Regions from separate parts of the Salinicoccus jeotgali genome, predicted to be linked through region 2. Evidence: predicted binding sites of a transcription regulator. Region 2 holds the regulator's gene; the other holds the start of a gene.
The links. The regulator CtsR, encoded in region 2, represses protease genes until heat stress. The targets are predictions, from matches to a motif close to ATGGTCAATAAAGGTCAAACA.

Region 1 (4,434 bases), 400 kb from region 2:
AAAGGGACTTACGATCATTTCATGCTTAAGGAAATCAATGACCAGCCGGCAGCCATGCGCAAAATTATACAGGAATATCAGGATCAGGACGAAAACCTTAAAATTGATGATGCAGTGATAAACCAACTCAAAGGTTCGGACCGTATATACATCATAGCCGCCGGAACAAGTTACCATGCTGGTCTGATCGGCAAAGAGTACTTTGAGAAATGGGCGGGGATGCCGACTGAAGTGCACGTGGCTTCAGAATTCGTCTACAATACGCCACTTCTATCAGAAAACCCACTATTCATCTTCATTTCTCAATCAGGTGAGACAGCAGATAGCCGGGCAGTACTTGTTGATGTCAAAAAGCAGGGACATAAATCCCTGACTGTGACCAATGTACCCGGATCTACCCTCGCCCGGGAAGCGGATGAAACACTTATATTGCATGCGGGCCCTGAAATCGCCGTCGCTTCAACAAAAGCCTACACGGCTCAAATTGCAGTACTCTCGATTCTGGCTCAAGTAACCGCAAGAGAACTCGGCAAAGACATTGAAATCAATCTGATGCGTGAACTCGCTAAAGTTACAACAGCCATCACAGCTGTTATCGATGATGCGCCTGAAATCGAACAGATCGTCAACGAATATCTTGAAACAACAAGAAATGCTTTCTTTATCGGCCGCACTATGGATTATTATGTCGGTGTCGAAGGCGCTTTGAAATTGAAGGAAATATCCTATATTCAAGCAGAAGGTTTTGCTGGCGGTGAGCTTAAGCACGGCACAATCGCATTGATTGAAGAGAATACACCGGTGTTTGCCTTAGCGACACAGGAACGGGTCAATTTGAATATCCGTGGGAATGCCCAGGAAGTTGAAGCAAGAGGGGCTAAAGTATGCATGGTATCCATGGAAGGAATGGATCAGGAGGAGGACACCTATGTCATTCCGCAAGTGCATGAGATGTTGACCCCCCTTGTTTCGGTAGTGGTATATCAGCTTATTGCCTATTATGCTGCGCTACATCGTGGCAACGATGTGGACAAGCCGAGAAATCTCGCAAAATCAGTGACAGTGGAATAGAAAGCAGAACATTTAATGATGCCCTTATGGATTAAAAAACTTCTATAAAGGGCATTATTTTATATTTTCGGTGAGTTAAAAAGTTATATTTACTTCATGTAATGTTCACATTTCAAAAAATAAACAGATATGTCCTCCCTTAAGAAATGGAATTAAGTTCATGGTGTGTTAAAATGACGGACAGTAAGTATTGGAAGGAGTTCTAAAATAATTATGAAAAAAATATTAATGGCTCTAACTCTAGGCACATTGATTCTTGCCTTGGCAGCATGTGGAGGAGAAGAGTCAGCTGAAGATAAGAATGATGATGCGAAGAAAGAAGAAACAGCAAGTAAGGGACAAGAAGGCGAACAGCCAGAAATGCCTGAACCTGAGCTTGATGATGTACCGGACGTCGTGGCAGAAGTGAATGGAGAAGAAGTGAAGAAAGATGAATTTGAAAAAACTTATACAGCACAGTTTCAACAGCTTGCCATCCAGCAGCAGATGGCTGGTGAAGAAGTAGACCAGGGTGAACTGAAAAAGCAGATAGCCGATGGAATGGTCGGTCAGAAGTTACTTGTACAAGAAGCAGAAGAACGTGACTATAAAGCTTCCGATGAAGAAGTGGATGATATGCTTGATGGCCTTGTTAAGCAGAATGGCATGGAATCCAAAGAAGATTTCTATGCTGCCGTAGAAGAGCAGGGCATGTCTAAAGAGGAAATCACCTCCCAAATTAAAACTCAGGTGAAAGTAGATAAGCTGATTGCAGAAGAAACGGGCGAGGTCAAACCGACAGAGAAGGAATTACAGTCACTTTATGATGATGCGAAAGAACAGCGTGAACAAATGGAAGGTGCGGAGGAACTACCATCTTTTGAAGAACTTAAGCCTGAACTGGAATCCCAGATCAAGTCGCAAAAAGAAAGTGAAGCGGTCCAGAAACTCGCTGAAAAGCTTCGTGAGGATGGAGACATCACTATACACCTGTAAAATGCCAGTAAATGAAAAACAATATTCCAACCCCCTGTACCCGGGCTTTAGTACCGGTGCAGGGGTTTTTATTTTAAAGATTCAACGATGGTAGACACCTATAATTATATGCAGATTTTTAAGGTTAATCACTTGAAAGTCAAACAAGGTCAATGTATAATATTTATATAGTCAAAGTTAGTCAAACGCATAAGGCTTCAAATAATTTTTGAAGCAGACTCTTTGAAATGATGATTGAAAGGCTTTATACTATCTATATAGTCAAAGTTAGTCAAAGTCAATTATATAGGAGGTATGATTCATGAAATGCCAAAACTGTGGAATAAATGATGCAAATGTTAATGTTGCAATGAAACTTAACAATAAAAAGGTACAGATGCACTTATGCAACCAATGTTTCCGAGATATTAGACAACAGATGATGAACTCTGATGGATTCCAGTCTGGATTCCCTTTCAATGGTGAAGGACATAATGATGAATATTATGAAGGAAATGGGTCTGGCCATACAGGTACTACCGTCAAGCAGGGTCAAGAAGGTAACGACAGCCTAATAGAACAGCTTGGCAAAAACGTTTCAGAAGCAGCCAGAGCAGGAGAAATTGATCCTGTCATCGGTCGCGAGCAAGAAGTCAAGCGTGTGATCGAGACATTAAATAGGCGGAACAAAAACAATCCGGTATTAATTGGTGAGCCAGGGGTAGGTAAGACGGCCATCGCAGAAGGGTTGGCACTGAAAATTACTGAAAGTGCAGTGCCGACAAAATTGATAGGCAAAGAGATATATATACTCGATGTAGCCTCGCTTGTAGCCAATACGGGTATCCGTGGGCAATTTGAAGAGCGCATGAAGCAATTGATCGAAGAAATACAGCAAAGGGACGACATCATTGTATTTATTGATGAAATCCATCTATTGGTTGGAGCGGGTACGGCAGAGAGCTCACAGATGGATGCAGGAAACATATTGAAACCTGCACTTGCCCGTGGGGAAATGCAACTCATTGGGGCGACTACGTTAAAAGAATATCGTCAGATCGAAAAAGATGCAGCTCTGGAGCGTCGCTTACAACCGATTATAGTGAAAGAACCAACATTGGAAGAAGCGGAACAAATCCTTCAAGGTATCAAGGATCGCTATGAAAATTTCCATGAAGTACGTTATTCCGACGAAGCGATTCATGCTTTTGTATCACTTTCTGACCGCTATATCCAGGACAGGTTTTTGCCGGATAAGGCGATTGATCTGATGGATGAGGTCGGTTCACGGTTGAACTTGGCAAATGCAGAAAACGATGCGCATGCCATACAACAGCATCTCGATGAAATTGAGAAAGAAAAAAACGAGGCGGCAGAACGAGAAGATTATGAAAAAGCAGCAAACTTGAAGTATGTCGAAATCCAACTTGAGAAACAGCTTGAGAAAGCTAAGGATGAAGAGAAGACCATCGACGTTGATGTCTCTGATATCCAGTTGATAATTGAGGAGAAAACTGGCATCCCTGTAACGAAGTTGCAGACAGATGAACAAGAGAAGATGCGTGATCTGGAAGAAAGGATGACGAGTAAAGTCATTGGACAGGAAGAAGCTGTCGCAAAAGTTGCGAAAGCAGTACGTCGCAGTAGGGCAGGTTTGAAATCGAAATACCGTCCGATAGGCTCTTTCCTCTTCGTCGGACCGACCGGGGTCGGCAAGACAGAACTGACTAAAGCATTGGCGGAGGAACTGTTCGGTTCCCGAGAGTCCATGATACGCCTTGATATGAGTGAGTACATGGAGAAGCATGCAGTATCTAAAATCATCGGTTCTCCTCCAGGTTATGTTGGCCACGAGGAAGCTGGACAACTGACTGAAAAAGTGCGGCATAACCCGTACAGCATCATCCTTTTAGATGAGATAGAAAAAGCACATCCTGATGTACAGAACACTTTCCTGCAGATTATGGAAGATGGTCATTTGACAGATTCGCACGGTCGTATGGTCAGTTTCAAGGATACAGTCATCATCATGACAAGTAACGCAGGCACAGGAGTCAATACAGCGAGTGTGGGATTCAATGCAGATGCACATGAGTCTGTATCGACACTGGAGAATCTGAGTGACTACTTTAAACCTGAGTTCCTGAACCGTTTCGATTCAATCATCAACTTCAATGAACTCTCTGAAGATGACCTATTCCTGATAGTCGACCTCATGTTGACAGAACTTCGGGAAGCCGTCGAAGACAACGATATCGGAATCACGATTACGGATGAAGCGAAATATGAACTGGCACGGCTCGGATATGATAAACGATTTGGTGCAAGACCATTAAGAAGGGTCATCCAGGATATGGTTGAGGACCAACTTACAGATCTTATACTGGAAGAGGAAGCGGTAGGCAACGT
Region 2 (4,434 bases):
ACCCATATCCAATGACATGATACGCTTATCCTTCAGCGTCTCAGGCACTTCATTTTTGACGATGGCCTGTGCCATCCCTTCAGCGATGGCTGTCTTACCGACACCTGCTTCACCGATCAGGACAGGGTTGTTCTTAGTCCTTCTGCTCAGCACCTCGATTACACGGGTGATCTCTTTGGAGCGTCCGATTACCGGATCGAGCATCTCATCACGTGCGATCTGCGTCAGGTCCCGGGCAAGGGAGTCGAGCGTCGGTGTATTGTGATCTTTCTTCAGATTGTCCTTTTGCTGGAATGCGTCCGGATTGCCGAGCATTTTGATGACGGCCGCCCGCGCTTTTGTGATGTTCAAGTCAAGATTGGCCAGCACGCGTGCCGCCACACCTTCGCTCTCCCTTATCAGGCCGAGCAGGAGATGTTCTGTCCCGACGAAATTATGGTGGAGCTTACGTGCTTCGTCCATAGACAGTTCGATCACCTTTTTGGCTCTCGGCGTGTAATGGATGGAAGACGATGGTTCCGTCCCTTCGTTGATCAGGTTGAACACTTCTTCTTTGACCTTCTCTTCTGTGATGTTGAAGGAGACGAGCACTTTTGCCGCGATGCCCTCATTTTCCTTCGCAAGCCCGAGCAGAAGATGTTCTGTCCCGATGTTCGAATGCTTGAGGTTGATCGCTTCTTCCTGTGCATACGCCAATACTTTCTGTGCACGTTCTGTCAGTCGTCCAAATAGCATACTTTATTCCCCTCCTATTAAATATCTCATCATTGTTGCACGCTCTTCTTCAACAGCCTGCTCCAGTGATGTGTATGTGCCTTCTTTATCATTCAGACGCATTTTGATGAATGCCGGCTGGATGAGTTGAATCCATTTCTGGAAATGAAAATGTGGGTGTTCGATCAGACCGAGGTCGATTCCGAACTTGATGTCGCTCAAGCACTTCGCCGCCTCGTTCAAAGACAGCTTATAGGCATGTCCCAAAAGGCCGAGCGAGCGGTGGACCGCATCTTTTACGTCCAGGAGATGTTCATCTTCAAGCCATGAGCGCATCTCAAGTTCCTCTTCGATGATCCTCTGCTTCAGTTCATCCAGGGTGGTGATGATCTCTTCCTCCGTCTGCCCGAGCGTCAACTGGTTGGACAGCTGATAGATATGGCCGAGCGGTACGGAACCCTCTCCATATATTCCCCTTAATACGAACCCGAAACGGCTCAAATTTCCAGCCATGCGCTGGATGCGTTTGCTTGAAGTGAGTGCCGGGAGATGCAGCATCACAGACGCCCGGAGACCTGTGCCGACATTCGTCGGACATGCTGTCAGATAACCGTACCGCTCATCAAAGGCGTAGTCCAGTTCGTGTTCGATCCGGTCATCTATATCGTTGGCCTTCCGGTAGATGTCCATCATGGACTGGCATGACCCCATCGCCTGGATGCGCAGATGGTCTTCTTCATTCACCATGACGGAGATCGACTCATCTTCACTGGTGTAGTTCTTCAGTCCTTGCTTGGTGAACAGCGGACTCACCAGATGCTTCTCGACAAGCAGCGCCTTGTCCTCAAATTTAAGGTCCGCCATATCCTTCTGGTCATACCCTTCAAGTACCCCGTCCAGAAGCTCCAGGATCTGCTCGATCCCACTGCTGTTCTGCATCATATGGGGGTAGGGGATATGGTCGATGTTGCGTGCCAGGCGGATGCGGGTCGACATTTCGACCGGCTGCTCTTTTACATCATGCATCCATGGGCTGATGTTTTTATATTCCATCGTCTTCACCCGCCTTTTCCAAAGCGCGTATCTCATCTCTGACGACGGCCGCTTCCTCGAATTCCTGGGTATCGATGAGCGCCTGGAGCTTGGCTTTCAACTGCTCCATCTTACGCTTCGTCTTCAAGTATTCCTTCGACTTCTCCGGTATCTTGCCGACATGCTCAGTCTGGTTGGCCTGCACACGGGCTACGATATCCGGCAGACGTGCCTCGAATGTGCGGTAGCAATCGGGACAACCGAATTTCCCGGACTGGACGATGCTGTTCAATGTCGATCCGCAAGTGCTGCACTGCAGCGTTTTTTTCTGCTGCTGATGCAACGCAGGCTGTTGGGACAGAGATTGGAGCAGTTTCTGGATGTTGAAGGTGTCATCCGGATAGCTGAAATCATTCTCGAATGAGGCATTGGCACATTGTTCGCATAGGAACCGCTCGCTCTTCTCCAGTCCATCGCCTTTCGATATATGGATGCTTGCTTCCCTTTCGTTGCATGACTCACACTTCATTCCATCACTCCTCACTGTATAGGATGACATCCATCACCCTCTTGAGTATCTTCGCCCGCAAGCGATCCCGGTACGGCAGCTCGAGCATCAATGTCTCACGGTCCATTACAGCACTTATGATCTTCGCCTCTTTTTGCGTCACCACTTCGTTTTCATACAACGACTGGATGATATGTTTGGCATTCTGCTGCGACAGTTGCTCCCCGACCAGCCGCTTCAGATGGGCAAGGTATTCCGCTTTGGAATGCGTCTCGACTTTAGTGATCCGTATATACCCGCCGCCGCCTCTTTTACTCTCCACAGTGTAACCGTGCTCGTTGGTAAAGCGCGTCTTTATTACGTAGTTCAGCTGCGAAGGCACACAATCGAACTTTTCTGCGATGTGCGCACGTTTTATTTCGACGACCTCAGTGCCGGACTCCTCTATCAGCTTTTTGAGGTACTGTTCAATTATATCTGACATGTTACGCATTTCATCACCTCTTTTGACCTTCTTTGACTTTGATTATATAGGCTGTGAATCAATATAGCAAATGGAAAGTTTCATGGATTCGCCCTTTATTTCTGTAAACGTTTGCATTATAATTAACCAGGATACATATCCATCGTTCCAGACGCATACAGTCATTCATTCAGACTACGGTAATATAATGGCTTAAAAAATAACTCTACGAGGTGAAAATATTGAATATTCTAATGGGAATAATCGGTATCCTGTTTACATTCTTCCTGGCTTGGCTCGTCAGCAGCAACCGTAAGCTTGCGTTCAAGAAATGGAAGAACATCGTAATACTGCTTGCGCTCCAATTGGTTTTTGCATTTATCCTCCTATCCACCGGCGCAGGCCAGTTCGTCATAGAAGGTCTGGCCAATGGGTTCAACGCCCTGCTCGGATTCGCAGCTGAAGGGGTCGGCTTCGTCATGGGCGACTTGATGGTAGGGGAAGATGGCGGCGTCGCTGACGTGTTCTTCTTCAACGTCCTGCTTCCGATCATCGTCATCTCCGCCCTGATCGGTATACTGCAGTATACGAAGATCCTGCCACTCATCATCCGCGGGCTCGGCATACTGCTTACAAAAGTGACCGGAATGGGTTATCTCGAGTCCTACAACGGAGCTGCATCCATGCTCCTTGGACAATCAGAAGTGTTCATTTCATTGAAGAACCAATTGCCGCACCTGCCGAAACACCGTCTCTATACGCTCTCGGCACAGGCAATGAGTTCAGTATCACTCTCCATCGTCGGCGCCTACATGACCATGCTCGATCCGCAGTATGTCGTAACGGCGATCGTCCTTAACCTGTTCGGTACTTACGTGATTGTGCACATACTCAATCCATACGACGTAACCGACGCTGAAGATGAGGCCGATGTCGATGACAATCCGGATGCCGGCAAATCATTCTTCCAGATTCTCGGCGACTACATCATGGACGGTGCCAAAGTCGCGATGACCGTTGCGGCCATGCTGATCGGTTACATCGCATTGATTGCGATTCTGAACCAGGTCTTCCTGCTCATCCCGGGCATGGAAATCACCTTCCAGGACGTGCTCGGCTACATCTTCATGCCGCTCGCATTCCTTATCGGAATCCCTTGGTCTGAAGCGCAACAGGCAGGTAGCCTGATGGCGACAAAACTCATCACAAATGAGTTCGTGGCCATGCTCGACTATACCGCGATAGCAGATGATTTCAGCAGAAAATCACAGGCGATGATTTCAGTATTCCTTGTGTCATTCGCCAACTTCTCAAGTATCGGCATCATTGCAGGCTCTGTTAAGGGACTGCATGATGGAAGCGGCAATAAAGTCGCCACCTTCGGCTTGAAGCTCGTCTACGGGGCATCCCTCGTCAGTGTGCTGACAGCTGCGGTAGTCGGTATATTCGCTTAATAGACATAATTTATATGCATACAAAAGAGGCAGGCCATATGGCCTGCCTTCTTCATTTCCATGGGTACTTCAGTTGACTTTGGTTGAGGAATTACCTGATACTGCCTATGAGATAAAAATTTGATGGAGCGATTAATATGAGAATAGGCATCATTGCAGATCTGCATATCGATCGTAGGCAGACACGCTATACAATCCAGGATTTTGAACATGTACTGACACAGGAAATCCACAAACAGAAAATAGAACTGCTGCTCATTGCA

Region 1: a site for CtsR is predicted at 2,214-2,234, ahead of ACZ43I_RS01500 (ATP-dependent Clp protease ATP-binding subunit). Genes of this name have one in related genera too.

The regions. Positions count from the first base shown of each region.
Region 1 covers NZ_AP043830.1:297,251-301,684, forward strand. The annotation lists gene glmS (glutamine--fructose-6-phosphate transaminase (isomerizing)) at 1-1,071, shown strand, start outside; gene ACZ43I_RS01495 (SurA N-terminal domain-containing protein) at 1,285-2,046, shown strand; gene ACZ43I_RS01500 (ATP-dependent Clp protease ATP-binding subunit) at 2,348-4,434, shown strand, end outside.
Region 2 covers NZ_AP043830.1:2,180,983-2,185,416, forward strand. The annotation lists gene ACZ43I_RS11220 (ATP-dependent Clp protease ATP-binding subunit) at 1-735, opposite strand, end outside; gene ACZ43I_RS11225 (hypothetical protein) at 739-1,767, opposite strand; gene ACZ43I_RS11230 (UvrB/UvrC motif-containing protein) at 1,757-2,275, opposite strand; gene ACZ43I_RS11235 (CtsR family transcriptional regulator) at 2,280-2,747, opposite strand; gene ACZ43I_RS11240 (NupC/NupG family nucleoside CNT transporter) at 2,960-4,171, shown strand; gene ACZ43I_RS11245 (metallophosphoesterase) at 4,309-4,434, shown strand, end outside.